3 regions of the Pseudomonas sp. Van50 genome follow, and region 1 is predicted to be linked to each of the others. Evidence: riboswitches for the same ligand, from Rfam matches in the RefSeq annotation. Region 1 holds a riboswitch; each other region holds the start of a gene.
The links. Region 1 has a riboswitch for cobalamin ahead of cobO (cob(I)yrinic acid a,c-diamide adenosyltransferase). Riboswitches for the same ligand answer to the same signal wherever they lie in the genome.

Region 1 (10,069 bases):
CGTAGCGCAGGTGACGATGGATCGCCGTCTCCCAACCGTTGGCTCGCAGGTAGGCCAGGTCGCTGCGCACGCTTTTCGAGCCGGGCAGGATGATCAGGTCGGCCGGCGGGATGGGCTGGCCGGGGCCGACGAATTGCAGGTCGACCTGTGGGTGCAGGCGCAACGGATCGAAATCGGTGTGGTTGCTGATGCGCGGCAAGACCGGCACCACCACTTTCAGCACGTGTTCGGCCTTGTCGATCTGGCGCTGATCGAGGCCATCCTCGGCTTCCAGGTGCAGATCCATGACGTACGGCAACACGCCGATCACCGGTTTGCCGGTGCGCGCCTCCAGCCAGTCCAGGCCGGGTTGCAGCAAGGCGATGTCGCCACGAAAACGGTTGATGATGAAGCCCTTTACCCGCGCCTGCTCACTGGGGGAAAGCAACTCCAGCGTGCCGACCAGATGGGCGAACACCCCGCCGCGATTGATATCGGCGATCAGCAGCACCGGGCAGTCCACCGCCTCGGCAAAGCCCATGTTGGCGATGTCACCGGCGCGCAGGTTGATCTCCGCCGGCGAGCCGGCGCCTTCCACCATCACCACCGCATAAGCCGCGCTCAAGCGCGCGTGGGAGGCCAGCACCGCTTGCATCGCGATGGCTTTGTAATCGTGATAAGCCACGGCGTTCATGGTGGTGACGGCACGACCATGGATGATCACCTGGGCGCCGGTGTCGCTGTTGGGCTTGAGCAGCACCGGGTTCATGTCGGTGTGCGGTTCGAGACCGGCGGCCTGGGCCTGCACCGCCTGAGCCCGACCGATTTCGCCGCCGTCAGCGGTCACGGCGCTGTTGAGGGCCATGTTCTGCGGCTTGAACGGCACCACGCCCACGCCCTGGCGCCTGACCCAGCGGCACAAGGCCGTGACCAGGGTACTTTTGCCGGCATCGGAGGTGGTGCCCTGCACCATCACTGTGGTCATGGGGTGTCCTTGGCGTAGGCTTCAAAGGCTTGTTCGAGGCGCAGGAATTCGCTGTCGTCGGCCGGCAGCCCGAAACGCAGGCTGCTGGTGTTCACGAACAGGCGCAGGAGAATGCCGCGATGGGCCATGAAATCGTGAAGCCCCTGGGCGTGTTCGGTGATCAGCCATTGGAACAATCCGCAGCCGCCCTGCGGCTTGAAGCCGTGGCGTTCGAGCAACAGCGCCAGGCGTTGGCTGGTGGCTTCGCAGCGTTGGCGCTGAGCTGCGTGGGCATCGCTATCCAGCAGGCACGCCTGGCCCAGCACCCGGGTCGGCCCGCTGACCGCCCACGGCCCGACTTGTTCGGCAAGCAACTTGAGCAAGCGGCGTTCGGCCAATACAAAGCCCAGGCGAACCCCGGCCAGGCCAAAGAACTTGCCGAACGAACGCAGGACGATCAGCCCGACCAGATGGGTGTACGCCGCCAGGCTCAGCGCCGGTGTGACGTCCATGAACGCTTCATCCACCACCAACCAGCCACCGCGCTGGGCCAGGCGGGCATGCCAATCCAGCAAACGCTCGGGCGCCAGGCTCAGGCCCGTGGGGTTGTTCGGATTGACCACCACCAGCACATCGAGGCTATCGAGGAAGAAATCCACTTCCGCTTCCAGCACTTCGCGCACGATATAGCCGCTGCGGCGCCAGGCTTCGGCGTGCTCGGCGTAACACGGCGACAAGACGCCAACCTTGCCGCTGCGACGCAGGCGCGGCAACAGCTGGATGGCCATCTGCGAACCGGCCACCGGCAGCACATCCAACGCACCGTAGTAATCGCAGGCGGCCTGCTCCAAGCCGTCATCGGTTTCCGGCAGGCGCGCCCAAGCCCGCGGGGGAATCGCCGGAACGTCGAACGGCCAAGGCGCGAGGCCGCTGGACAAGTCGAGCCAATCGGCCTCGGCAATGCCGTATTGCCGGGCCGCGTTGCGCAAGCGTCCGCCGTGCTCAAGCATAGAACTCAGCTCCCAGGCAGAGAATCAGCAACCACAACCATACCCCGCGCTGGACCAATTGCCAGCCGCGATCAATGGAATCGGCACTCGCCGGTACGCCTTCGCCCAAGGGCGGACGTTGGTGCAGTTCGCCGTGGTAAACCGCCGCCCCGCCCAACTCGACACCGAGCGCTCCGGCCCCGGCGGCCATCACCGGCCCGGCGTTGGGGCTGTCCCAGGTCGGGCCCTGGCTGCGCCAGCACTTGAACGCCAGGCGGGTCTGGCCGAGCAGCGCGTAGGTCAACGCCACCAGGCGCGCCGGAATGTAGTTGAGCACATCGTCGATCTTGGCCGCTGCCCAGCCGAAGCGCTCGAAGCGTTCGTTGCGATAGCCCCACATGGCGTCGAGGGTATTGCTCAGGCGGTACAGCACCACCCCGGGCGCGCCGGCCACGGCGAACCAGAACAACGCGGCGAACACCGCGTCGCTGCCGTTTTCCAGCACCGACTCGGTGGCGGCGCGGGCCACGGCGGTTTCGTCCAGTTCAGCCGTCTCGCGACTGACCAGATAGCCGACGCGCTGGCGTGCCTGCTCCAGATCACCGCTGCGCAGTGCCCGCGCCACCGGTTCGACATGCTCGCCGAGGCTGCGCAGGCCGAGGGCACAATACAACGCCAGGATATCCACCAACCAGCCCACCATCGGCGCCCAGGACAGGGCCGTGGCGAGCAAGGTCAACGGCACCACGGCCATCACCCAAGCCGTCACCCCGTGGCTGCGCCAGCCACGTCCGCCTGAGTTGAAACGCTGTTCGATGCGATCGGCAAAGCCGCCGAACGCCACCAACGGATGCCAGCGCCGAGGCTCGCCCAACAGCGCATCCAGCGCCACCGCAGCGGCACTGAGCAACGCCACGCTCATGGGCTCACTCCCCAACGGTTTTCATACAGCAGTTCATTGAGCGGACGCGGTTGCGCCCAACCTTCCAGGGCGAGCATCGGCGCTGGGTAAAACCCTTCGACCGGGCCCAGGCAAAGGATCGCCAGCGGCTTGGCCCCGGCGGGCAGGCCCAGCAGGTCGGCCAGGGCCTGAGGTTCGAACAATGACACCCAGCCCATCCCCAGCCCTTCGGCGCGGGAGGCCAGCCACAGGTTCTGGATGGCGCAGGACAGCGAGGCCAGGTCCATTTCCGGCAAGGTCCGACGACCGAAGATGTGCCGCTCGCGATCCTCCATCAACGCCGCCACCAGCACTTCGGCGCAATCATCGATGCCTTCGACCTTGAGCTTCATGAATTCATCGCTGCGCTCGCCCAGGGCTTCGGCGGTGCGAATGCGTTCTTGTTCCACCAGTTGGCGGATCTGCCCACGCAAGGCGCGGTCGCTGATGCGGATGAATCGCCACGGTTGCATCAGGCCGACGCTGGGGGCCTGGTGCGCGGCTTCCAGCAGACGGCGCAACAGGGCCGGCTCTACCGTGCCGCCGCTGAAATGGCGCATGTCGCGGCGCTCGGCGATGGCGCGGTAGACCGCATCGCGTTCGGCCTGGGAGAAAGCGTTGTCGGTCATGGCCGCTTCGCGAGCAAGCTCGCTCCCACAGGGTTCAGGTGATCAAATGTGGGAGCGGGCTTGCTCGCGAAGGCGGCCTCAAGATCTGGCGCAAACAGCCCGGCAATCGCCCTGGGATTGGACGGAAAATAAAAGTGCACATAGGAAGCCGTCATCCGCCCCTGCCGGAAAACCGCCTCCGCCCCTCGCCCGCCATTGGGGCTATGGCCACGGGCAATCGGTTCAACCTCGGTACTGGTCAGGGAATGATGATAGGTGTGCCCACGCAGGTTGCCTTCCGGCAAATCCACCGACTGCAATGCCAAGGCCGCCAGGCGCTTTTGCATCTGCGCATCACCGGCCAGCAAACCCAGCAGTTCGGCGCGCACGCCGTCGACATCGGTCAATGAATCGAGCAGATACAACATGCCGCCGCATTCGGCGAGTAACGGTTTATCGGCGGCGTGGTGGGCACGGATCGCGGCCAGCATCGGCTTATTTCGAGCCAGCGCAAGGTGGTGCAGCTCCGGATAACCGCCAGGCAGATAAAGACTGTCCGCCTCAGGCAGTTCGGTGTCATGGATCGGTGAAAAAAAGCTCAACTGCGCACCCATGGCCCGTAGCAGATCAAGGCTTGCGCCATAGGTGAAGGCGAACGCTTCGTCACGGGCCACGGCGATGCGCACCCCGGCGAGCCACGGCTCAACGGCGATCACCTGCGGCGCGGCGAACTCCACCGCCGGCGGCAGCGCCACTTCGCAACTACTGGCCAAGGCATCGGCCGCCGCGTCGAGGCGCAGGTCGAGATCGTTCAATTCACTGGCCTGGACCAACCCGAGATGACGGCTGGGCAATTCGATGCCGGTTTCCCGGGACAGCGCGCCGTACCAGCGCAGGCCTTCGGTCAGGCTGCCTTCGAGCAACTGCGCGTGACGCAAGGTGCCGACCCGGTTGGCCAAGACCCCGGCGAATGGCAGGTCCGGTTGATAACGGGCCAGGCCCAGGGCCAAGGCACCGAAGGTCTGGGCCATGGCCGTACCGTCGATCACCGCCAGCACCGGTACGCCAAAATGCCGCGCCAGATCGGCGCTGGACGGGGTGCCGTCGAACAGCCCCATCACCCCTTCGATCAGGATCAGGTCCGCTTCGGCGGCGGCTTCCCACAACAGCCGGCGACTTTCCTGCTCGCCGACCATCCACATGTCCAATTGATAGACCGGCGCGCCGCTGGCCCGCTCCAGGATCATCGGATCGAGGAAGTCCGGGCCACACTTGAAGACGCGCACCTTGCGTCCCTGGTTGCGATGCAACCGGGCCAGCGCCGCAGTGACGGTGGTCTTGCCTTGTCCCGAGGCCGGCGCTGCGATCAACACCGCCGGACAGTGGCGGCTTGTCAGGCAAGGGTCACTCACAGTTCGACGCCTTTCTGCGCCTTGATACCCGCCTGGAACGCGTGCTTGATCATGCCCATTTCAGTCACGGTGTCGGCCAGCTCGATCATCTCCGGCTTGGCGCCGCGACCGGTCACCACCACATGCTGCATCGGCGGACGCGCCTGCAGATCGCTGAGCACCTGATCGAGGTCGAGGTAGCCGTGCTTGAGGGCGATATTCAATTCGTCGAGCACCACCAGGCCGATGGACGGATCGCTGAGCAACTGACGGGATACGGCCCAGGCGGCTTCGGCGGCGGCGATGTCGCGCTGGCGGTCCTGGGTTTCCCAGGTGAAACCTTCACCCATGACATGAAAACGCACCTGCTCCGGGAAGCGGCGAAAAAACAGCTCTTCACCGGTGCTATTGCGTCCCTTGATGAACTGCACCACACCGCATTGCATGCCATGGCCCATGGACCGTGCCAGCATGCCGAACGCCGAGCTGCTCTTGCCCTTGCCGTTGCCGGTCAGCACCAGCAGCAAGCCGCATTCGTTCGGCGAGTTGGCGATGCGCTCGTCGATCACGGCTTTCTTGCGCTGCATGCGCGCCAGGTGGCGTTCATCGCGATCAGGGGTGTCGGTCATGGGGAGCTCTCCGTTGGGATTGGATAACGGCGGGCGGGGCACAAAAAAAGACGGCAGCAAGCCTGGCATCGCCCACCGTGATGCCGTTGGATGAATCAGGCCGGTCTCCGGGCTCATGAGCGGCGTGGCGCCGGGCTGCGCGCCTTCCCATGTCATGCGACACAGTGGCTTAGGCACAGCGTTGACTCATTTACCGTTGCGGGGGCAGCGCCGGGTTCGTATGCACTCACCGGCTTCCCTGTTTCACTCTGTCGAACACAGTCACAGAGCACCTGAAACAAGCGGCGAAGGTTAGAGGGTTGGGGGTGGAGCGTCAATTAAAGCCGCCTGTCGGGGCACTCATTGGCGCCGATCAATAAAATGACGCCAATCTTGTGTGATCCTGCGGCAAGTGATATCAAAGCGACATTACGACCCGATATCACAAGAACAAGAGGGCAAAACATGCAAGGCATGCTCATCAGCAATCCGAAACTGGAATTCCTGCGCCCGGTGCTGGAACGCTGGTTTGATTGTATCGACCGCTACAACGCGGTGCGCGGCGATAACGACACCCCCTACTGGTTCGATGAACGAGCCAATCTCAGCTTGCTGTCGGCCGCTGCCTGGATGGCCGAGATGGTCACGCTGCAGAACGCGCCGACCCGCAAGCAGAACGAAGAAGGCGAACGCAACGTCAGCGCCGACCTGTTCATCGCCAGCACCGATGAGCGGGCCTTCATCCAGGCCACCCAACGCTGGCCCAAGGTCAACAACCTGAACCTGACTCAACCGCTGTCGGAAGCCACCAGCGATGCCAAGCGCATCAGCTACGCCAGCGACCTGAAGCTGGGCTGCCTGTTCGTCTCGCCGCAAAAAGCCCAGCAAAGCGCCACGCCCGAAGAACTGCAGGACATGATCGACGACCTGCAAAAGGAAAACACTTGCGCGGTGGCCTGGTACTTCCCATACGCCTATCGCAAGTTGCGCAACGAGGCCGGCCAATACCATCCAGGCATTGCCGTGCTGTTCAAGCAGGCCCATGGCTGACTCATTACTGTGGGAGCGAGCTTGCTCGCGATAGCGACGCACCTGGCAACATCAATCTTGATTGTCCTGCCGCCATCGCGAGCAAGCTCGCTCCCACAAGGTTTTGCGCGCAGTTTGAACCATCCGTGCGTCTACGCTTCTCTATGAATAACCACATGCATTCATAGGGAAGCCAGCATGCTCAAGCCACCCCATCTTCTGATCGTCGCCCTTGCCGCCGGGCTTGTCGCTTGTGGCGAGTCTTCCACACTGCAAGTGTCCGATGGCACCGGTCCTGCGCCGAAGCTGCCGGAACCGAACAAGACCCTGGTCCCCACCGTCAACATCGCCGAAGCCATCGGCTGGCCGCAAGGCACCAAGCCGACCCCGGCCCAGGGCCTGCAAGTGGGCGCGTTCGCCGAAGGACTGGACCATCCGCGCTGGCTTTACGTGCTGCCCAATGGCGATGTGCTGGTGGCCGAAACCAACGCCCCGCCCAAGCCAGACGACAGCAAGGGCATCCGTGGCTGGGTGATGAAAAAGGTCATGGGCCGCGCCGGTGCCGGGGTGCCCAGCCCCAACCGCATCACGCTATTACGCGACGCCAATCACGATGGCATCGCCGAAACCCGTACGGTATTCCTGGAAAACCTCAATTCGCCGTTCGGCATGACCCTGGTGGGCAATGACCTGTACGTGGCCGACACCGACCGACTGATCCGCTTCCCGTACAAGGACGGTGACACGCAGATCAAGGCGCAGCCGACCAAGGTCGTCGACCTGCCGGGCGGCACCCTCAACCATCACTGGACCAAGAACGTGATCGCCAGCCGCGACGGCAGCAAGCTGTACGTCACCACCGGTTCGAACAGCAACGTCGCGGAAAATGGCATGGAGGCCGAAGAAGGTCGCGCCGCCATCTGGGAAGTGGACCGGGCCAGCGGCAATCACCGAATCTTCGCCTCAGGCCTGCGCAACCCCAACGGCCTGGCCTGGGAACCCCGCAGCGGAGCCCTGTGGACGGCCGTGAACGAACGGGATGAGATCGGTAGCGACCTGGTGCCGGACTACATCACCTCGGTCAAGGACGGCGCGTTCTATGGCTGGCCCTACAGCTACTACGGGCAACACGTCGATGTCCGGGTCGAACCACAGAACCCGGCCCTGGTGGCCAAGGCCATCGCCCCGGACTACGCTGTCGGCCCCCATACCGCCTCACTGGGCCTGACCTTCGCTGAAGGCAGCACCCTGCCTGCACCGTTTACCGAAGGGGCTTTCGTTGGTCAGCACGGTTCCTGGAACCGTAAACCCCACAGTGGCTATAAAGTGATTTTCGTACCGTTCAACGGCGGCAAACCCGTGGGGCAACCGGTGGATGTGCTGACCGGCTTCCTGAACGCCGACGAAAAAGCCCAAGGCCGGCCGGTGGGCGTGGTAATCGACAAGCAGGGTGGTTTGTTGGTGGCTGATGATGTGGGGAACAAGATCTGGCGGGTCTCGGGTCAGTAACACCACTCAAGACTTGTGAAGGCCCCCTGTGGCGAGGGAGCTTGCTCCCGCTGGGCTGCGAAGCAGCCTTTGGGCTCTGACGGTTGCTGCGCAACCGAGCGGGAGCAAGCTCCCTCGCCACAAGAGCGTCCTCAGGGATTACGCGCCAGGTGCTCCGGCTGCAACACACGCTTGGCGCCCAGGTAAGCCTTTTGCCAATAGGCCTTGGACAAGCTGTCGAGCTTGACCGTGCCGCCCGTGGCCGGTGCGTGGACGAAGCGCCCCTCGCCGACATAGATCCCGGCATGGCTGACCTGAGAGCCGCCGTTGGTAGCGAAGAAAATCAAATCGCCGGTCTGCAAGGCGTTCTTGCCGACATCCGGCGCGCGCATGCCGATCATCTCGCGCGTGGAGCGCGGCAGGGAAATACCGGCGGCGTCGCGGTACACATAACCGATCAAGCCACTGCAATCGAATCCCGAATCCGGCGTGTTGCCGCCCCAGCGGTACGGCGTCCCTACCAGGCCCAGGGCCCGGAACAGGACGTCTTCGGCGGCAGGGGAAAAGGATTGCGAGGGGGCAAAGACCACCGGGGCCCGTACCACAGGTGCTGGCGGCGGGGTTCGGCTGGCGCACGCACTGAGCAGTGCGGCGAGGAAGATGAGCGCGAGGCGGGCCGACGTCGACATATGCAGAACAATCCTGATCTGGATGCGGCTTTTCTGCCGTGGGCATGAAAACAAATCCGCCTGCGTAGTACGCAGGCGGATTGCCATCAATCAATGATCAAGGATTCTAGCGACTATGTGGCAAACTTCAAGTAAGACTTTAAGTTTGCCTTACAAACTGTGTGCTTACTTGCGAGCAGTGACCACAGTCGGTGCCATGGCGAGGGCGCGCTTGGCTTCGATGAAGGTCTTGCTCCAGTAGCTGTCGCCCAGGCTGTCGATCCGCACGCCACCGCTGCGGCGGCTGCTGGAATGGATGAACTGGTTGTCGCCCAGGTAGATACCGGCATGGCTGACGCGACCGCGACGACCGTTGGTGCTGAAGAACAGCAGGTCACCGGGCTCCAGCTGATTGCGCGCTACGAGTGGGGCGTTCACGTTGATCATTTCGCGAGTGGAACGCGGCAGGTTCATGCCAGCCTCTTCGCGGAACAGATAACCGATGAAACCGCTGCAATCGAAGCCGGCTTCAGAAGTACCGCCAAAACGGTAGCGGGTACCGATCAGCGACATGCCACGTTCCAGGATGCTGTCAGCCAGTACTGGAAGCTGGTAAGGCTTGCTGCCGGCGAAGGCTGCGAGTTCTTTGTCGGAGGCCATTTCTTCCTGGAACGCAACGGAGGAAGACTGGGCGGTAACGGAATTCCGGACCTGTGGTTGTGGCGCTTGCTGGGACACTGGAGAGTGGGCAGCGCAACCGAACAACAGGGTAACGAGTGCGAGAGGCACGAGGGGTGCGAAGCGATTTAGCATGGGCACGACCGTGGCTGAAGTAGTAAAGATGGCGAGACTATGCCTTCTATCAACCTCATTTGCAAATTCAATCGATGCAAATGTGACTTCTCGGTTTTACGTTTACATCTAAGCGCTTAAGCCCATTTTGAACGTCACGCAGCCTGCAACCCAGCAGGACCGCGGGTTTCGCCGCGTCCAGAACAGGCCATGAGCCACTACTCACAACGGTTCTACCAGCCCAAAGTTTCTTTCAAAAAAGGAATAGTCAGCTTGCGCTGGGCCTGGAGCGAGGCTTGGTCGAGGCGCTCGAGTAGCTCGAACAATGCGCTCATGCTGCGGGTGCCACGGGTGAGGATGAAATGCCCGACTTCATCGGTCAGGTGCAGGCCACGTCGGGAAGCGCGTAGCTGCAAGGCACGGAGTTTGTCTTCGTCGGACAACGGGCGCATCTGGAAAATCAGCGCCAGGGTGAGACGGGATTTGAGATCCGCCAGTTTCACCGGCAGCTCCCGAGGCGACGTCGAGGCGGCGATCAACAAGCGCCGACCGCTGTCGCGCAACCGATTGAACAGGTGAAACAGCGCTTCTTCCCAGTCAGCCTTGCCGGCCA
Region 2 (10,069 bases), 2.8 Mb from region 1:
CCTGGGCAGGTCCGGCTGACTGTGATCGCCGTGATAGCTGGCCGCGGCTTCCCCGCTGAGGGTCTCCACCGCTGCCAGCATGCCGCCCTGGAACTGGTAGTAATCATTGGAATCGAGCAGGTCGTGCTCGCGGTTGTCCTGGTTCTGCAGCACCGCTTGCACCTGGCTCAGGCGTCGGGAGAACTGCTCCCGGGCCGCGGTGCCTTCATCGCTGCCGCCATAAGCGTACCCCCCCAGTTCAGGTACACCTCGGCCAAGTCTTCGCGGCTCTGCCACAAGCGACCGTCGATCGCACCCTGCACACCCGCGCCATAGGCACCGGGCTTGGCACCGAAAATCCGCCAGCCGGCCTGGCGCGCCGCGTCTTGAGGCTCAAGGCCCGATGCCAGCAACGCTTCGCGCTCACCACGCACCTTGGCCGCCAAGGGGTTCAGGTCGTCCGGCTCATCGAGGGCGGCGACAGCCTGCACGGCGGCATCGAACAGGCGGATCAGGTTGGCGAAGGCGTCCCGGAAGAACCCGGACACCCGCAGCGTCACATCGACCCGCGGCCGGTCCAGCAGGCTCAGCGGCAGGATCTCGAAGTCATCGACTCGCTGGCTGCCGGTGGCCCACACCGGACGCACGCCCATCAACGCCATGGCCTGGGCGATGTCGTCGCCGCCGGTGCGCATGGTGGCAGTGCCCCACACCGACAGGCCGAGCTGGCGCAGGTGATCGCCGTGGTCCTGCAAGTGCCGTTCAAGGATCAGGTTCGCCGACTGGAAACCGATGCGCCACGCCGTGGTGGTGGGCAGGTTGCGCACGTCCACCGAGAAGAAATTGCGCCCGGTGGGCAACACATCCAGGCGCCCGCGACTCGGCGCACCGCTGGGGCCGGCCGGCACGAAGCGCCCGCTCAAGGCATCGAGCAGGCCATGCATTTCCGCCGGACCGCAGGCGTCCAGGCGTGGCGCCACGACGGCTCGCAGGTTTTCAATGATGCCGCCCACCACCTCCCAACCCGGCGCGTCGAGCTGCTCAACCGCGCCGTCCAACGCCTGCTCGATCAACTGCGCGGCGAACAGCTCCAGGCGCTCGCGGGTATCGCCGGCGCTGCGCCAGGGCTCGGCGCTGATCCGGCGCAATGCCTCGGGACAGTCGCCCATCCAGGGTTCGGCCAGGGCGCAATCCAGCGGATCGAAGCCCAGCCCGAACGCCTTCGCCAGCGCCCGCAGCAGGCTCGACTGCGCACCCTTGCCGTCGCCCCGGGGAATGCGCAGCAACGCCAGCAGGGTGTCGATGCGCAGTCGTCCGCTGGGCGATTCGCCAAAAATGTGCAGGCCGTCGCGGATCTGCGACTCCTTCAAGTCGCACAGGTACGTGTCCAGGCGTGGCAGCCAGATCGCGGCGTCAGCATCGCTGTCGAGGCCGGCATCCAGTTGCAGCTCGCGGTCGATGTGGGTCTCGCGCACCAGGTTGAGGATGTCCCGTTGCAGTTCCCGGGCGCGGCGCGGATCGAGCAATTGCGCCTCGTAGTATTCGTCGGCCAGCAGCTCGAGGTTACGCAGCGGTCCGTAGGTTTCGGCCCGGGTCAGCGGCGGCATCAAGTGGTCGATGATCACCGCCTGGGTGCGACGCTTGGCCTGGGCGCCCTCGCCCGGGTCGTTGACGATGAACGGGTAGATGTTCGGCAATGGCCCCAACAGCACGTCCGGCCAGCAATTTTCCGAGAGCCCGACACCTTTGCCCGGCAGCCATTCGAGGTTGCCGTGCTTGCCGACGTGGATCACCCCGTGGACGCCGTAGGTGTGGCGCAACCAGAAATAAAACGCCAGGTAACCGTGGGGCGGCACCAGGTCCGGGTCGTGGTACACCGCACTCGGATCGACCTGATAACCTCGCGCCGGCTGGATGCCGACGAAGGTCAGGCCCAGGCGCAGGCCGGCGACCATCAGGCAGCCGTCGCGGAACATCGGATCCTGCTCGGGCGAGCCCCAGCGCGCCAGCACCGCTTGGCGATTGGCCTCGGGCAGCGCGTCGAACATGGCCAGGTAGGCATCCAGGGCCAGGCTCTGGTGACACGGACGCAGGTCGAGGCTGTCCAGGTCGTTACTGACCCCGCCGAGCAATTGCTGGATCAACGCAGTGCCGCTCGCCGGCAGTTCGGCCGGCAGTGGATAGCCCTCGGCCTGCATGGCCCGCAGGATATTCAAGGCCGCCGCTGGCGTATCCAGGCCGACGCCATTGCCGATGCGTCCGTCCCGGGTCGGGTAGTTGGCGAGGATCAGCGCCACACGCTTCTGCCCATTGGGCAGGCGCGCCAGGGTGGTCCAACGTTGGGCCAGCTCGGCGACAAAATCCATGCGTTCGGGTACGGCGCGGTAGCAGACCACGTCGCTCTGGCTGCGCTCACTGCGCCAGGCCAGGTCCTTGAAACTGATGGGGCGGCTGATGATCCGCCCGTCCAGCTCCGGCAAGGCAATGTGCATCGCCAGATCCCGTGGCCCCAGGCCCTGCTCGCTGGCGCGCCAGCCCGGTTCGTTGTCCTGGGCGCAAATGGCCTGAATCACCGGGATATTGCGGCGAAACGGTCGCAAGTGCGGGGCTTCGGGGCTGGATTGAGCGAAGCCGGTGGTATTGAGGATCACCCCCGCTTCCACTTCATCCAACCAGTCCTCCACCCGCGCCAGGCAACCGGGCTCCTTGAGGCTCGCCACGGCAATCGGCAACGGATTGAGCCCCGCCGCTTGCAGGCGCTGGCAAAACACGTCGATGAACGCGGTGTTCGCCGCTTGCAAGTGGGAACGATAAAACAGCACCGCCGCCACCGGTTGCCCGGCGTTCCACTCGGCTTGCCAATCGCCGAGGCTGGCGCTGGTTTTCTTCGGGTGATAGATCGCCGTGCGCGGCAGGGTCTGCGGCTCGGCCCACGGATAATCGCGGCCGAACCACTGACTGCCGAGGTTGTGAAACAGGTCCAGGGCATTGCCCAGGCCGCCCTGGCGCAAGAACTGCCAGAGCCGGTCGCGGTCCTCGACGGCCACGTTGCTCAGGTCACTGAGCTCCGGGTCCGGTCGATCATCCCCCGGCACCAGGATCAGCTTCACCCCGCGCCCGGCCAGGTCCATCAGGCGCTCGATGCCGTAGCGCCAATAGCCAATGCCGCCGTGCAGCGACAACAGGATAACCTTGGCGTGGCGCAGCACGTCTTCGAAATACAGATCCACCGAGGCGTGGTTCTGCACCTGCATCGGGTTGGCGAGGCGAAACTCCGGATAATCGCCCGGCAATTGCTTCGCCGCTTCGGCCAGCAGCGCCAGGCTGGAGTCGCCGCTGCACAGGATCACCAGTTCGGCGGGGGTTTGCCCGAGGTCGGCAATGTTGTCATCCGACACGAAACCGCCGGGCTGGGTCCTGAGCAGGTGCATGGCTTAGGCGCTGAGGGCGGCGCGCAACTGCGCTTCGAGCAGTGCGGCATCGAGTGCCTGGCCGATCAGCACCAGACGGGTGACCCGCGCTTCCTCGGCGCCCCACTGGCGGTCGAAATGTTTGTCGAAACGCGTGCCAACGCCCTGGATCAGCAGGCGCATCGGCTTGTTCGGGATCGCCGCGAAACCCTTGACCCGCAGCACACCGTGCTGGACCACCAGTTGCGTCAGCGCGTCCAGCAACAGGCTTTCGTCGGCCTGGGGCAGCTCGATGGAGATGGAATCGAAGGCGTCGTGATCGTGGTCGTCATCGTCGCCATCGTGGTGATGGTCGTGATGGCTGTGGCGGCCGTCGATGTGTTCTTCGGAACCGGCGCCCAGGCCGATCAACACGTCCAGCGGCAGGCGACCGCTGCTGGCTTCGATGACCTTGACCGCCGGCGGCAGCTCTTCGGCGACTTCCAGGCGAACCTTGGCCAGGTCTTCAGGGCTGATCAGGTCGGCTTTGTTGAGGATCACCAGGTCAGCGCTGGCCAGTTGGTCGGCGAACAGTTCGTGCAGCGGCGATTCGTGGTCCAGGTTCGGATCGAGTTTGCGCTGGGCATCGACCTGGTCGGGGAAGGCGGCGAAGGTGCCGGCGGCAACGGCCGGGCTGTCGACCACAGTGATCACCGCATCGACCGTGCAAGCGCTGCGGATTTCCGGCCATTGAAAGGCCTGGACCAGCGGCTTGGGCAAGGCCAGGCCGGAGGTTTCGATCAGGATATGGTCGAGGTCGCCGCGCCGGGCCACCAGCTCGCGCATCACCGGGAAGAATTCTTCCTGCACCGTGCAGCACAGGCAGCCGTTGGCCAGTTCGTAGACGCGGCCGTTGGCTTCTTCTTCGGTGCAACCGATGGCGCACTGCTTGAGGATCTCGCCGTCGATACCCAGCTCGCCAAACTCGTTGACGATCACGGCGATGCGCCGGCCTTGGGCGTTGTCGAGCATGTGCCGCAGCAAAGTGGTCTTACCCGAGCCGAGAAAGCCGGTGACGATGGTGACGGGGAGTTTGGCCAGTGTTTTCATCGGATGCCCTTTGGCAAGGTGGCGGGCAAACGGGACGACAACCGCGGGCACAGGTGTGCACGGAAGATTTCGCCACCGGATCACCCCGCCCGGTTGTAGTGAGAATCTGTCTCGAGGCAGGTCTCCTGGCTGACGGCGGGCCAGTCTTTCGACTGGCAATGGCTGCGCCTTCCCGTGCGCCTTTGGTAAAAGGGCATGCACAGTGGCCTTGCAGAAACCTCACCGTTCACAGTTGCGGGGGCAGCCGCGGCTTGGACCGCGTTCCCTTCTTAGCTTCGGCACAGGCCGAAGAACCTCGAAGGCGCAAGGCTACGCAGGGTGTGGGGCGGGTCAATCTCCGCAAGTGAGTTCTGCGGTGTCTTTGCCGCCGCCATCGCGAGCAAGCTCGCTCCCACATTGGATCCCGCAGCCCCCTGTGGGAGCGAGCTTGCTCGCGATGGGCTGCGCAGCGGCCCCCTGTGCATTGACGGCCCCGCCCCACCCATGCTCTCCTGTGCGCCTAGTTACGGGTGCCCTTCACAGGGTGAAACGGGAAACCGGTGAATCGTGTGCTTTACTCCAAAGCCACGTCAGTCCGGTGCTGCCCCCGCAACGGTAAGCGAGCGAAGCGTCTGAACCACTGTGTCTGCCCTGCTACAAGGGCGCATGGGAAGGTGATGCTTGCAGGCAAGGCCCAGCCCCTGCCCCTCGCGAGCCCGGAGACCGGCCCATGACTCAAGCATCAACAAACCCGCGGTGGGCGGGCGCTGTTCGAACCTTGGCGATCTTTCGCCCGGGGTCTCATTGCGCTCGCATCCCCACGGAACAAAAACAGAGGGAAGCGCCATGTCGACCATCAGCAGCAGCACCGCCCGCACCGCCAGCAGCACCACCACCCTGAGCCAACGCCTGAGCGCCGCGATCCTGGCTTCGATCCTGGGCGCGGGGCTGGTCTATTTCGCCGGTTTCTCCCACATCGAAGCGGTGCACAACGCCGCCCACGATACCCGCCACAGCGCCGCCTTCCCCTGCCATTGAGAACTGACGACATGATCAAGCGTATCGCGCAGACCGCCGGTTTCAGCGGCTTGCTGGCCGCCCTGCTGCTGACCCTGTTGCAGAGTTTCTGGGTATCGCCGCTGATTCTCCAGGCGGAAACCTTCGAGAAGGCCCCGGCGACCGAGGTCCATGAGCACACCGACGGTGTGGCCCACACCCATGATGCCGAGGCCTGGGAGCCGGAAGATGGCTGGCAGCGCGTGCTGTCCACCACCGGCGGCAACCTGGTGGTCGCCGTGGGTTTTGCCCTGATGCTCGCGGGCCTGTACACCTTGCGCACACCGACTCGCACCTCCCAGGGTCTGCTCTGGGGCCTGGCCGGTTATGCCACTTTCGTCCTGGCACCCACCCTCGGCCTGCCCCCGGAATTGCCCGGCACCGCAGCGGCCGACCTGGCCCAGCGGCAGATGTGGTGGATCGGCACCGCGGCCTCGACGGCGGTGGGCATTGCCCTGATTGCCTTCGGCCGGCATTGGCTGCTCAAGCTGCTGGGCGTGGCGACGTTGCTGGTGCCCCACGTTATCGGTGCGCCGCAGCCCGAAGTCCACTCGATGCTGGCGCCCGAAGCGCTGGAAAGCCAGTTCAAGATCGCCTCGCAGGTGACCAACGTCGCCTTCTGGCTGGCCCTGGGCCTGATCAGCGCCTGGCTGTTTCGCCGTGACGGCCAAGCCCACCACGACGCATGAGCACCGGGTCGATCCTGGTGATCGGCTTGGGCTGCCAGCGCGGATGCCCCGCCAGCACGCTGCGGGCCTTGCTCGAACAGACGTTGCTGGCCCACGGCATCGAACTTCAACAGGTACGGGCCCTGGCCAGTATCGACCTCAAGCGTGACGAGCCCGGGCTGCTGGAGCTGGCCGGGCAACTGGCCTTGCCGCTGACCTGCTTCAGTGCCGAACAGTTGGCCGGTTACGAGCGGCGGCTCAGCCATCGTTCCGAGATCGCCTTCGCGCAAACCGGTTGCTACGGCATCGCCGAAAGCGCCGCCCTGGCCTTGGCCGATCAATTGGGCACGACGCCCGCAACCCTGCTGATTCCCCGTCAAACAGGCCCCATGAGCACGTTGGCATTGGCGGTCGTGGCGTAAATCCCGATAATCGCCGCCCAGGATCATGAGCGATCTTCATCTGGGCGACGCTCACCCACCTTTCACAGGAGCCGGTCATGACCGTGTACTTCATCGGCGCCGGCCCCGGCGACCCGGACCTCATCACGGTCAAAGGCCAGCGACTGATCCGCCAGTGCGCGGTGATCATCTACGCCGGCTCGCTGGTGCCAACCGCCGTCCTCGAAGGCCATTGTGCCGAACAGGTGATCAACAGCGCCGAGCTGCATCTGGAACAGATCATCGAATTGATCAGCAGCGCCCATCTCAAGGGCCAGGACGTGGCCCGGGTGCACTCCGGCGACCCGAGCCTGTACGGCGCCATCGGCGAACAGATTCGTTGCCTGCGGGAACTGGACATCCCTTTCGAAATCATCCCGGGCGTGACCGCGACCTCAGCCTGCGCCGCCCTGCTGGGTGCCGAACTGACCTTGCCGGACATCTCCCAGAGCCTGATCCTCACCCGTTACGCCGATAAATCCCCGATGCCCGCTGGGGAAGAACTGGGCAACCTGGCACAGCACGGGGCGACCATGGCGATTCACCTGGGGGTCAATCACCTGGAAAAGATCGTCGACGAACTGCGGCCCCACTACGGCGCGGATTGCCCGATTGCGGTGATCCACCGGGCGACATGGCCGGATCAGGATTGGGTGCTGGGGACGCTGGCAGATATTGCCGAGAAGGTGCAGGCCAAGGGTTTCCGCCGAACGGCGCTGATCCTGGTGGGGCGTGTGCTGGGCAATGACGTGTTCAGCGAGTCGTCGCTGTACCGCGCCGGACATGCGCATCTCTACCGGCCCTGACACAGCCCCGATCCCTGTGGGAGCGAGCTTGCTCGCGATAACAACGGCACATTCAACATCATCGCAGGCTGCCCCACCGCTATCGCGAGCAAGCTCGCTCCCACAGGGGTGGTGGATACAGGCTGACGACTGAAACGATGGTGGCGAGAGAGCAAGCTCCCTCGCCACACACTCTCCGCAGCGAACACCTATCAGTAGTAGGCGTTTTCTTTCTGCGTATGGTCGGTCACGTCGCGCACGCCCTTGAGCTCTGGAATGCGCTCGAGCAAGGTGCGCTCGATGCCTTCCTTCAAGGTCACGTCAGCCTGGCCGCAGCCCTGGCAGCCGCCGCCGAACTGGAGCACGGCGATGCCGTCTTCCACCACATCGATCAGCGAAACCTGGCCGCCGTGGCTGGCCAGCCCGGGTTGATCTCGGTTTGCAGGTAGTAATTGATGCGCTCGTTGACCGGGCTGTCGGCGTTGACCATTGGCACCTTGGCGTTCGGTGCCTTGATGGTCAGCTGGCCGCCCATGCGGTCGGTGGCGTAGTCGACGACCGCATCGTCCAGGAAGGCTTCGCTGAACGAGTCGATGTACGCGGTGAAGCTCTTGAGCCCCAACGCGGTGTCTTCGGGTTTTTCTTCTCCCGGCTTGCAGTAGGCAATGCACGTCTCTGCGTACTGGGTGCCGGGCTGGGTGATAAAGATGCGGATCCCGATCCCCGGGGTGTTCTGCTTGGACAGCAGGTCGGCCAGGTAATCGTGGGCGGCATCGGTAATGGTAATGGCGGTCATGGAAACTCCTCGCAGGCTTGACGGCAGTTTACGCCAATCATCGCGCCGGACAAAGTCCTAGTATTTTTGTCAGGAAAGCGTCCGACGGCACGGGGTTTGCCGCCGGACAGGCCGATCAGAGGTTCTGGTAGCGATTCATGTCCAGCACACCGCTTTCCACGGGCTCCGTTTCCTGGATGTACTGGCTCAGGTCATGGAAGTAATACCAGAACTGCGGGTGACTGCGGCGAATCCCCCAGCGCTCGACAATCCGCTCGAACGCCGGCTCATCCTGGGCACGTTCCATGGCCTCGACGAATGCCGGCACTTGCCCGGCCGGAATGTTGAACATGAAGTTCGGATAGCTGCTGAGCACGCCCGGGTAGACCGTCAGCGTGTCCAGCCCCGGCTGATAGCGCGTTTCCTCGCCCAGCAGGAACGCCACGTTGCTGTGGGCCCGGTTGCGCAGCAGGCTGTAGACCTCACGTTGGCCGCTGGCGGTTTCGATGCGCAACAGGGTCGCTTCCGGCAGTTGGTCGATCACCTTGAGCCCCGCCGCTGGGCGCGACACCAGCCGACTGAGGGCCTGCTCGGCGTTTTGCAGCGCCGGGTCGATGTTCGGGCGCGAGCAGTAGGCACCGTCGCAGCGGTTGATCGGATCGGGATGCGCGTTCAGATCGCCATAACGGACCAGCAGTTGCTGGGCGAAATCACCCTTGGGGTCGCGTTCGTCAAGCTTGAGGGCGGTCGGCTTGTCATCGTCGATGGCCTCATAATCGAGCCACATCTTGAATTTGCCACCGGCCTGGTACCAGTCGTCGAGGTAGCCTTCCCGGGAGTCGGCCGGCATCAGGCGCAGGAAGTTCTGCTCCGCACCGTTGCGGATCAAATCGAAATACAACCGGGTCTGGGCCTGGTGGGAGACGTTGCCGAACACGTCGAAATTCACCGCCAACTGATAATAGGTACGCTCCAGCAACGGGAAGTCGAACAGCCACATCGTCTGCGGCACCTCCCCGATCAGCCCCTTGGTGACCGAAGCGCTGTCGAAATGCCGGAAAATGCTCAGCAGCGCGTTGTCGTTGCCGGCCCATAGCGTCGACCAGCTCGGTGCCGGCAGCTCGGCATAGTTGTCGCGGCGCAAGGCCTCGTACTCGTTGCGCTTGTCACGGTAATCGAGCCACAGGCTGAGGACGCTGCCCACATCGTCGTTCTGCCCCGGCATCGCCAACAGCGGCGTGGCCTGGCCGCGGTAGTTCGGATCGGTGATGTACAGGTCGTGTTCGGGGGCCTGGAACAGCGCCCAGAAATTGTCGCGGATCACGTCCGTGGCGATCTGGCCCCGGCACACCGGCCCGCGGATGAACGTCCGCACGAAATACTCGGCGTTATCGAGCATGAATTGGTAACGGGCCTGGGCCGGAATCGCTTCGAAGGTGGAAAACGGGTTGGCCCGGCGCTCCGGACCGTAGCCCGGCAACGCGGTGACCTGCCACTTGCCGCTGTAGAACAGGCTCTTGATCCGCGCCATCTTCGCCGCGCTCAAGCCGTAGGTGATGTGGGTCTTGTGCACGATCACCCCTTGCACCGGCCAGAGCCGATAATAGACGCGGGTGCCAGGATCGTCGTTCGGACGGCGGGTGTTGATCAGGTCAATGGGCTGGCCGGTGGGCGTACGCGAACGCACCCATTGGAAGAAATGCCCCGGTTCGCCGTCCTTGAAATAGATATGCGCCAGGAACCAGTGTTCGAACAACCAGCGCCCCACCAGGCTTTCCCGGGCGCCGGGGGCGTTGAGCAGGTTTTCCCACTGCACCACTTGCAAGGCTTCGGCGGCGCTCGGGGCCAAGGCCTGCTGGTCGATCGGGGCGCCGGCGGCCAGCCAGCG
Region 3 (10,069 bases), 580 kb from region 1:
ACGGCGGCAAAGGCACGGTTTCGATCCTGAGTAACCAGGGCTTGGTGGTTGCGGACAGCCAGCGCACCGACCTGATCGGGCAATCCATCAAGGCCTTGTTGCCCGACTCCTGGGAAAAAGTGCTCAGCGATATCCAGGGCGGTCGGGGTGACGGCCTGCTCAATCCACAAACCCAGAATATCGAAGTGCTGATGCCCATTGCCCTCGGTCGCACAGGCAAGCCCTGGGCGGTGTTGATTCGTTTGCCCAAGGCCGTGGTCATGGCCCAGGCCATCGCCCTGGAGCAGGAGTTGCAAGCGCGCAGTATCAGCAACAGCATCTGGCAAGTGTCGGTAGGGCTGGGCATTTCCCTGTTGGCGTTGGTCGCCCTCTGGTTCGCCACGGCGAAAATCGTCGGGCCGATCCGCGAGGCCGCTGCGTTGGCCGCCAACATCAGCCTGGGCGATTTTTCGCGCCGCTTGGTGCAGCAATCCGAGGATGAGGTCGGGCAACTGTCTGCCGCACTCAATGACATGTCCGAAAGCCTGCAACGGCAGGTGAGGGTGGCCGAGCGTATTTCCGAAGGTGATCTGGACCTGGAGGTCCGCTTGTCTTCGCCCCACGATACCCTTGGCAAGTCACTGGAGAAGATGGTCAGCAACCTGAACCAGCTGATTTCCGAGGTGCAGACCAGCGCCACCCAGATTACTGGCAGCTCGGCGCAGGTCACCGATCTGAGCCAGTCGTTGTCCGATGGTGCGTCGAACTCCGCGTCGTCCATTACCGAAATCAGCGCGGTGATGACGCAAATGGCTGCGCAGACCCGGGACAACGCCGCCAACGCCAAGAAAGCCGATGAGCAATCCCAGGCATCACGGGCCGATGCGGGGGAGAGCGATAAATTGATGAGCGAGCTGATTGCCGCGATGGCTGAAATCGACAACTCGGGCAAGGACATCACCGCGATCATCACCACCATCGACAACATTGCCGCTCAAACCAATCTGTTGGCGCTGAACGCGGCCATCGAAGCCGCCCGGGCGGGTGAGCTTGGGCGCGGTTTTGCCGTCGTCGCCGACGAAGTGCGCAGCCTGGCCGCCCGCAGCGCCGAGGCCGCCCAACAGACGGCGGCATTGATCGCCGATTCGTCGAGCAAGACCCAGCGCGGCATGATCATCGCCGGCCGGACCGCCGAATCGCTGAAAAACATCGTCCACGGAACCAGCGCGGTTTCCAACCTGGTTTCGCTGATCTACCAGGCCTCCAGCGAGCAGGCTTCGGGTTTGCAGCAGGCCAGCATCGGCTTGGAGCAGATCGATGAAGTGACGCAGAAAAACCAGTCCAACTCGCAAGAGTGCGCGGTGGCGGCCAAGGATCTTTCGGAGCGGGCCTCACTGATGCAGCGTGTGCTGGGACGTTTCAAAGTCAAAAGGGGTGGGCTAAAGCACAAGACTTCCGATTGAAAAAGCGGATAATGGCCGCCTATTTTTTGCTCGTGATGCTGGTAATCCCGTATGGAAATCAAGGTCAACTTTCTCGACAACCTTCGACTTGAAGCCAAGTTTGATGACTTTACGGTGGTGGCCGATCAACCTATCCGCTACAAGGGCGACGGCTCGGCCCCCGGGCCGTTCGATTACTTTCTGGCTTCATCGGCGTTGTGCGCGGCTTACTTTGTGAAGTTGTATTGCCAGACACGCAATATTCCCACCGATAACATTCGCCTGTCGCAGAACAATATTGTCGATCCGGAAAATCGCTACAACCAGATCTTCAAGATCCAGGTCGAGCTCCCGGCGGATATCAGCGACAAAGATCGCCAAGGCATTCTGCGCTCCATCGACCGTTGCACGGTGAAGAAGGTCGTGCAAGCCGGGCCTGAGTTTGTCATTGAAGAGGTGGAAAACCTCGACGCCGATGCCCAGGCGTTGCTGATGCCCAATTCGGTTTCCCAAGCCGGCACTTATATCGCCGGCAAGGACCTGCCACTGGAGCAGACCATCGCCAATATGTCGGGCATTTTGGCGGACCTGGGCATGAAGATCGAGATCGCTTCGTGGCGCAATATCGTCCCCAATGTGTGGTCGCTGCACATTCGCGATGCACACTCGCCGATGTGTTTTACCAATGGCAAGGGCGCGACCAAAGAGAGCGCACTGGCGTCGGCGTTGGGCGAGTTTATCGAGCGACTGAACTGCAATTTTTTCTACAACGATCAGTTCTGGGGCGAAGACATCGCCAACGCGGCGTTTGTGCATTACCCGGACGAGCGCTGGTTCAAGCCTGGCCGTAAAGATGCGCTGCCGGCGGAAATCCTCGACGAGTACTGCCTGAACATCTACAACCGCGACGGCGAGTTGCGTGGCTCCCACCTGATCGATACCAACTCGGGTAATGAAGAGCGCGGCATCTGCTCGCTGCCGTACGTGCGCCAGTCGGACGGCGAGGTGGTGTATTTTCCGTCCAACCTGATTGAAAACCTGTTCCTGAGCAACGGCATGAGCGCCGGTAACACGCTGGCCGAAGCTCAGGTGCAATGCCTGTCGGAAATTTTCGAGCGCGCGGTCAAACGCGAGATCATCGAAGGTGAATTCGCACTGCCGGATGTACCGGCCAACGTGCTGGCGAAGTACCCGGGAATCATGGCCGGTATTCAGGCGCTGGAAGAGCAGGGGTTCCCGGTCCTGGTGAAGGATGCCTCCCTGGGGGGCGAATTCCCGGTGATGTGCGTCACGTTGATGAACCCGCGTACCGGCGGTGTGTTTGCCTCGTTCGGCGCACACCCGAGCCTGGAAGTGGCGCTGGAACGCAGCCTGACCGAATTGTTGCAGGGCCGCAGTTTCGAAGGCCTCAACGACTTGCCCCAGCCGACGTTTGAAGGTCATGCGGTGACCGAGCCGAATAACTTCGTCGAGCACTTCATCGACTCCAGCGGCGTGGTGTCGTGGCGCTTCTTCAGCGCCAAGTCAGATTACGAATTCGTGGAGTGGGACTTCTCCGGCCAGGGTGAAAACTCGAATGCCGAGGAGGCCGCGACCTTGTTCGGCATCCTCGAAGGCATGGGCAAGCAAGTGTACATGGCGGTCTACGAGCATATCGGCGCGAAAGCGTGCCGCATCCTGGTGCCGGGCTATTCGGAAATCTATCCCGTGGACGATCTGATCTGGGATAACACCAACAAAGCGCTGTTTTTCCGCGCCGACATCCTGAACCTGCATCGCCTGGACGAAGACGAACTGCAAGCGCTGGTCGAGCGTCTGGTGGAAAGCGAGCTGGACGACTACACCGACATCACCACCTTGATCGGCATCGAGTTTGATGACAACACGGCTTGGGGCCAGTTGACGATCCTGGAGTTGAAGCTGCTGATCTATCTGGCCTTGCAGCAGTACGAAGAGGCGAAGGAAGCGGTGGAAACCTTCTTGCAGTACAACGACAACACGGTTGAGCGCGGGTTGTTTTACCAGGCCGTGAATGTGGTGCTGGAGATGAAGCTGGACGAAGACCTGGAGCTGGAAGACTACGAGGCCAATTTCCGCCGGATGTTCGGCAACGAGCGGATGGATGCGGCGATCGGCTCGGTGGACGGCAGCGTGCGCTTCCATGGCTTGACGCCGACCAGCATGAAGCTGGAGGGGCTCGATAGACACCTGCGCCTGATCGACAGCTACAAAAAACTGCACGCGGCGCGGGCCAATGTGTCGGCTTTATCTTCGGGGCTCGCCCCGTCGCTTGGCTAAACTCAGCGCTTGCATAGGGTTCGGTTTTTTCCGAACCCCGAGATTCAGTCAAACGGAACGAAAGCGCAGGATCTGCGCGCCGTCGAAAGGGTCGATCAGGTAATGGGCGTGCACGCCGAACGTATCCTGCAAGCGTTGCGGGGTCAGCACCTCAAGAGGTTTGCCGAGGGCCACCAGCCGGCCCCGTTCCAGTACCGCCAGGCGATCACAGGTTAACGCCTGGTTCAGGTCGTGCAGGGCGATGACCGTCGTGACGGGTAGCGCTTGCACGACTTTCAGGATGGCGAGCTGATGCTGGATATCCAGGTGATTGGTGGGTTCGTCCAGCAAGAGAATCTGCGGGCGTTGGGCCAGGGCCCGAGCGATGTGAACGCGTTGACGTTCACCGCCGGACAGACTGTGCCAGGTGCGGTTTTTCAAGTGCGCCGCATCGACGTCCCACAGCGCCTGCTGGACGATGGCCGCGTCTTCGTTTGACCACGGACTCAAGGCTGACAACCACGGCGTTCGGCCCAAGGCAACGGCATCGAACACGCTGATCGCATCCAGTGTGTCGGCTTGTTGCTCAACCACAGCCAGGGTCTGCGCGACGGTTCGCCGTGCCAGCGTCTTGAGGGGCTGGTTGTTGAGGCGAATGTCGCCCCGGCTGGGGGCGCGCACGCCCGCCAGCAGTTTGAGCAGTGTGGATTTTCCCGAACCGTTGGGCCCGACGAGGCCCAGGGTTTCGCCCCGACGGATGTCCAAGTGGATATCGTGCAACAACTCGGCGTCCCGCACATGGAACCCTAGGGCGGAACAACTCAGCACGGATTCGCCGATGACAGAGGTGACGGCATTCATCGGGCATTTCTCCGACCGATCAGGATCAACGCGAACACCGGAGCACCCACCAGTGCAGTGATGACGCCGACCGGGATGACTTGGCCTTTGATCAGCGTTCGCGAGAAGACATCGGCGGCGATCAGGAACACCGCGCCACCCAACGCACTCGCTGGCAACAGGCGCGCATGCCGGGTCCCCAGCAACAAACGCACGGCATGGGGAATGACCAACCCGACGAAACCGATGGAGCCCACAATCGACACCATCACCGCTGTCACCAGTGCCGCGCAGCTGATCAGCAGAAATTGCACCCGGCGTACCGGAATGCCAAGGGAGGCGGCCGAGTCGGCGCCAAAGGTAAAGGCGTCCAGCGCCCGCCGGTGCCACAGGCACACCGCAAGACCGATCAATGCCACGGGCACCGACAGCCACACCGACGGCCAACGGACCCCACTGAGATTTCCCAGCAACCAGAACATGATGCCGCGAGCTTGTTCGGAGCTGGCGGACTTGGTAATCAGAAACGCGGTGAGCGCATTGAACAACTGCGAACCGGCAATCCCGGCCAGGATGATCTGCCCGGTGCCAGCGGGTGAGCGGCTGGCACGGGCCAGCAAAACGACCACGGCGAACGCGGCAACGGCCCCGGCGAAGGCCCCGACCGACAACGAAATCAGCCCCGCCCCAATGCCCAGCAGCGCCACCAGTACCGCGCCTGTCGAGGCGCCGGCGGAGATGCCGAGCAGGTAAGGATCGGCCAACGGGTTACGCAACAGCGATTGCAAGATCACCCCGCAGGTCGCCAGGCCCGCACCGCAGGCCGCCGCCACCAGCGCACGGGTCAGCCGGTAGTTCCAGACGATGCCTTCGTCTATCGGGTCGAGGGCATAACCTGCGGCCCACAGTTTGTTGGCCAGCACCTGGAACACCACACTCGGCTCGATACTCGTCTCACCGATGGCCACGCCGGCAATCACTGCCAGGAGCAGCGCCGCCAACGCCAGCAACGTTCGAATCAGCGTCGGAATCATTTCGGCAGGTCGTAGCCGCTGATGGCCGTCGCCAGGGTTTCCAGGCCGTCGAACATTCTGATGCTCGCTTGCATGGCCATCGCATCGAGAATGATGATGCGGTTGTTTTTCACCGCGTCCATATTGCGGGTCACCGGGTCACTGCGCAGGAATTGCAGCTTCTTTTCATGGTCATCAGCCGGAAAGCGTCGGCGATCCATGCGGGCAATGACCAGGAAGGTCGGGTTGGCCTTGGCGATGGTTTCCCAGCCGACGGTCGGCCATTCCTCATCGGATTCGACCACGTTGCGCACGCCCAGGGTACTGAGCATGAAGTCAGGAATGCCCTTGTGCCCGGCCACATAGGGGTCGATATCCAGACTGGCGCTGGAGAACCAGAACAGCGCGCTCGTCTGCTTGAGGTCCTTGGCCTGCACCGTGGCGATAGACTTCGCCAGGCTCGCCTTGAGTTGGGCATTCAACTGCTGGCCACGCTCCTGTACGTCGAAGATTTCAGCCAACTGGCTGATGCTCTTGTAGATGCTGTCGATGCGAAACGCCTCCAGCCGCGTGCCGTCCGCACCGACCAGATTATCCTTGGCTTCGCAATCGGAGGGCATCAGGTAGGTCGGGATCTTCAGTTCGTGAAACTGCTGGCGGGTACCGACCACCCCTTGCGGCCCGACCATCCATTCCAGTTCCACCGCCACCAGTTGCGGGCGTTTGCCGATCACCGCCTCGAAGCTCGGCTCGTTATCAGCCAGGCGTTCGATCTTGTCGTTCTGCGCCTTGTATTTCATCTGCACATCGTTGAACCAGAGCGAAGTGCCGACCACCTTGTCGCTCAACCCCATGGCATAGAGCATTTCAGTGCCGGCCTGGCCGATGGTCACGGCGCGACTGGGCGATTGCTCGAAAGTCAGCGTGCTGCCGCAGTTCTCGAGGGTCAGGGGATAGTGAGTTGGAGCCGCGTGGGCGAGGCTCGGCAGACCCAGGGCGATGACAAGGGGGGCAAGGCGGGGCAGCAGCATGACGCAAACTCCAGTTGACCGTACACGGAGCAGGGGACGGACTGGAAAACACATCATCGAACGCTGCCGCTGAAGCACTGAAGTGCCGATCGGCCCAGTGACGCGCAACGCAAGGATGCCCTTCCCGGACACCCCGCCGGTTAGTGATTGACTTGGCCGGCAGGTCTCCTGACTGATGCGTCATCGCCTGGCTCCAGCCTTCCCGGGGCGATCCCAGTGGCCATTGAGGAGCAGGCTCAGCACCTACAGTTGCGGGGGCAGTTCCGTTTGATGCCGTGCGTGGCATCTCGGATTCCCTATTAGTCCCGTGGGGGAACCGGCGCTGGGCATGGTAGTCGATCAGGGTGTTTATCACCACTCGCCACTGAGAGGTCTTCTCCTGGCGTCGTACGGTTGCGGGAATGATTTTCCGGAGGTGCGGCATAGCGCCGCTTCTTGCTATTCTGGTCGCCCTCTTCATGGACGAACACTGAGACAAACCATGGCTAACTACACCCCGTCACACATCGGGAAGATATTGCTGGGCCTGCTGTTTGCCCTGATTGGTATCGGTTTGTTGAGCATTGCCATCAATCTCACGCTTGAGCGACGCGAGTTTCTCGACCGCGCACAGACCGCCGATGGCATCGTCAGCCACTTGAATGCCGGTGGTTCGCATCCTGAGATCGCCTTCACCACGAGCAGTGGTGAAAAAATCTCCTACCCCCAGGGCGGCTTCATTTTCGGCTATCAGCAGGGTCAGCCGGTGCGGGTGCATTACCTGCCCGAGCAGCCTGCCAACAGCGCCATCGTCGATGACTTGGCCGCGCTGTGGGGCACTTCCGGGGTCCTGGGTCTTATCGGTCTGGTGTTCACGCTGGTCGGTCTGGCAAAAGCTATCCGTCAGCGCGGTCGCGGTGCGGTTCATTCACATAAAGGACTTTAACGTATGAGCTACAACATCCCGATCCCGGTCAATGAAAGTCGCTGGCAGTATCAGACCGCCAGCGGCGGCGGCCTGACCGTGGTCATGGTGGCGGGCAGCGGCGGTTCGATCATCCTGCGTTCGCCCGAGGGCGAGGACATCAGCTACCGCTACGGCGGCGTCGGAGTCGGTGCCGGATTCGGCGCGCGGCTGCCGCGTTTCGGCAAGATCAATATCCAGATCAAGGGCAAGGGTGTGGCTGCGGCCGGCGCGGCGGAGGCGTTTCCCAGCACCGGCAAGGTGTTTGTCAGCGATGCCTTGGTCGCTCGTGACCTGACCAGTGACGATATCACCGGACCTTGCATGTACACCGAAGTAGGGGTGGGCCTGGGAATCGGCGGCTCGGCCACGGCGCTGTTGTTCGGGCTTGATCCCAAGTTGCTGGCGTTGTCGATGGCACTGAATTCCAACCCGGCGACCTCGCTCATCGCTTCCACCCTGGTCAACCAGCGGCTGGCGAAGTCGGCCAAGGGGGCGGTGGTCATGGCCGGTATAAACGCTGGCCTGCAGGCCGGTGGCGGCGCTGCGATTTACATAGGCTATCTGTTCTAGTCGGATTGTGGAGTAATGCCACGGCTATCCCGGCATGCATGCCGGGATGCCCACTCCACAATGCCTGCGTTCGGCCAGCGTGGTTAACGGGGCGCCCCAGATCAAGATCAAAAGCGAGGCGGCCTGACAGCCGGCCTGGCTCTCCCGCTCGTACACCTGTCAGATCTGTGGGAGCAAAGCTTGCTCGCGAGGCGGCCTTATAGCCGACCTGGCTCTTCCGGTCCTAGTGCGATCCCATTGTGGGAGCGAGCTTGCTCGCGAAGACGGCGGTACATCCAACGCTGATGCAAGCTGATCCACCGCTATCGCGAGCAAGCTTTGCTCCCACAGGGATTTGCAGTGGCCGAAAATCTGTAGATCGTCACCGACCCAATGTGTGCGAGCTTGCTCTCGAAGGCGAGGGCACATTCAACGCAGATGCAAGCTGATCCACTGCTATCGCGAGCAAGCTTTGCTCCCACAGGGATTTGCAGTGGCCGAAAATCTGTAGATCGTCAGCGACCCAATGCGTGCGAGCTTGCTCGCGAAGGCGAGGGTACATTCAACGCAGATGCAAGCTGATCCACTGCTATCGCGAGCAAGCTTTGCTCCCACAGGGATTTGCAGTGGCCGCAAATCTGTAGATCGTTCCCGATCCAGTGTGGGAGCGAGCTTGCTCGCGATGACGGTGGTTCAGTTACATAAATGCCGGAGTGAGGGCATGCCGAGCCCTAGCGAGGCACCGAGTGGCGGCCACACTGAATGGATTCTGGAAATCGAGGCATGCATCAAGTCCAGTCATGCACCTCACTGGAAGGTGATTTCGTGACCAGTTGCAGACGAAGCGCGCAGTGTACGCAGCCCTGCAAACACTATCAGCACCATGGCCAGGCCCGCGACAATCGCGACGCCGAACCCTGTCTGGGCGCCACAGGCGTCGATGACCAAGCCCGCCAATACGCCGCCGAGCGCTACGCCGATGCTGACGCCGGTCGACATCCACGTAAACCCTTCGGTGATCCTGGAAGGCGGAACAATCATCGTACCGAGATTCATGATGATGACCATCGTTGGCGCAAACGACATGCCTGCCAAAAATAGCATTCCGGAAAGGACATAGACGTTCGGTGAAAGAATGGGCAACACAGCAGTGACCGCCGTTACCAGCGAGCCGATAAAAAACTGCTGATCAATCGGCATGGAAGCCCTTAAGGCGCCGAACGTCAGGCCAGCGATCAGTGAGCCGAGGGCATAGGTTGCCAGGATGAAGCTGGCAGACGCCGGCCAGCCCTGTGCGTTGGCGAAGGCGACAACCGCCACGTCAACGGATCCTCCAATGACGCCCATCGCCAACAGTGCCAGCACGATGGTAGGAACGCCGGGGATAAGCAAGGCCGACCCTGTACTCCTCGCCGTGCCCACGACCACCTTCGGTTCCGTCTGCCGCTGCATGAGAAACGCCGTCACGCCGACTATCAACAACAAGACCGCAGCAAGGGGCCCGGCTTGGGCGAAAAAACTGATGCTCAAACCAATGGCAAGTGGTGGGCCGATGACAAAGGCCAGTTCAGTTATAACGGTATCCAGGGAAAAGGCTGTGTGTAGCTGTGGCTTGCCACGGAAAAGTTGTATCCAGCGTGCCCTTATCATGGCGGGCATGCTTGGCATCGTGCCCGCCAATGCCGCGAGAATGAACAGTAATGTGACCGGAGCGCTCATATACACGGCAATGATCAGCGCGAGCAGCATACTGGTGCTGAAGGCCGCCAAAGGGGGTAGAACCCGGCGTTGCCCCCGCCGGTCGACGAGTTTCGATACTTGCGGACCGATAAGCGCAGTCGCCAGGGTGTAAGTGCCGGCGACCGCGCCTGCCAGCCAATAAAGTCCTGTCTGCTGCACCAGCATGGTGATGATGCCAATGCCGATCATTGCCTGTGGCAGACGGGCAATGGCGCTCGTAATCACTAGCCCGATGGCGCCCGGGGCGGAGAA

Region 2: it holds a riboswitch for cobalamin, as region 1 does, so the genes downstream of both, ACZ5M5_RS11505 (CbtB domain-containing protein) here and cobO (cob(I)yrinic acid a,c-diamide adenosyltransferase) in region 1, are expected to answer to the same signal.
Region 3: it holds a riboswitch for cobalamin, as region 1 does, so the genes downstream of both, ACZ5M5_RS25730 (ABC transporter substrate-binding protein) here and cobO (cob(I)yrinic acid a,c-diamide adenosyltransferase) in region 1, are expected to answer to the same signal.

Annotation. Positions count from the first base shown of each region.
Region 1 covers NZ_AP024343.1:5,374,492-5,384,560, forward strand. The annotation lists gene ACZ5M5_RS22960 (cobyric acid synthase) at 1-964, opposite strand, end outside; gene cobD (threonine-phosphate decarboxylase CobD) at 961-1,953, opposite strand; gene cbiB (adenosylcobinamide-phosphate synthase CbiB) at 1,946-2,854, opposite strand; gene bluB (5,6-dimethylbenzimidazole synthase) at 2,851-3,501, opposite strand; gene ACZ5M5_RS22980 (cobyrinate a,c-diamide synthase) at 3,498-4,892, opposite strand; gene cobO (cob(I)yrinic acid a,c-diamide adenosyltransferase) at 4,889-5,500, opposite strand; cobalamin riboswitch at 5,582-5,791, opposite strand; gene ACZ5M5_RS22990 (hypothetical protein) at 5,945-6,529, shown strand; gene ACZ5M5_RS22995 (PQQ-dependent sugar dehydrogenase) at 6,707-8,017, shown strand; gene ACZ5M5_RS23000 (C40 family peptidase) at 8,149-8,685, opposite strand; gene ACZ5M5_RS23005 (C40 family peptidase) at 8,851-9,477, opposite strand; gene hda (DnaA regulatory inactivator Hda) at 9,690-10,069, opposite strand, start outside.
Region 2 covers NZ_AP024343.1:2,585,542-2,595,610, reverse strand. The annotation lists partial or broken gene cobN (cobaltochelatase subunit CobN) at 1-3,410, opposite strand, end outside; gene cobW (cobalamin biosynthesis protein CobW) at 3,414-4,478, opposite strand; cobalamin riboswitch at 4,577-4,791, opposite strand; cobalamin riboswitch at 4,969-5,203, shown strand; gene ACZ5M5_RS11505 (CbtB domain-containing protein) at 5,304-5,495, shown strand; gene ACZ5M5_RS11500 (CbtA family protein) at 5,507-6,202, shown strand; gene ACZ5M5_RS11495 (cobalamin biosynthesis protein) at 6,199-6,603, shown strand; gene cobM (precorrin-4 C(11)-methyltransferase) at 6,681-7,427, shown strand; partial or broken gene nfuA (Fe-S biogenesis protein NfuA) at 7,619-8,202, opposite strand; gene ACZ5M5_RS11480 (fatty acid cis/trans isomerase) at 8,318-10,069, opposite strand, start outside.
Region 3 covers NZ_AP024343.1:5,958,802-5,968,870, reverse strand. The annotation lists gene ACZ5M5_RS25750 (methyl-accepting chemotaxis protein) at 1-1,442, shown strand, start outside; gene ACZ5M5_RS25745 (OsmC domain/YcaO domain-containing protein) at 1,494-3,719, shown strand; gene ACZ5M5_RS25740 (ABC transporter ATP-binding protein) at 3,768-4,559, opposite strand; gene ACZ5M5_RS25735 (FecCD family ABC transporter permease) at 4,556-5,572, opposite strand; gene ACZ5M5_RS25730 (ABC transporter substrate-binding protein) at 5,569-6,582, opposite strand; cobalamin riboswitch at 6,724-6,918, opposite strand; gene ACZ5M5_RS25725 (DUF3592 domain-containing protein) at 7,064-7,507, shown strand; gene ACZ5M5_RS25720 (hypothetical protein) at 7,511-8,098, shown strand; gene ACZ5M5_RS25715 (MFS transporter) at 8,885-10,069, opposite strand, start outside.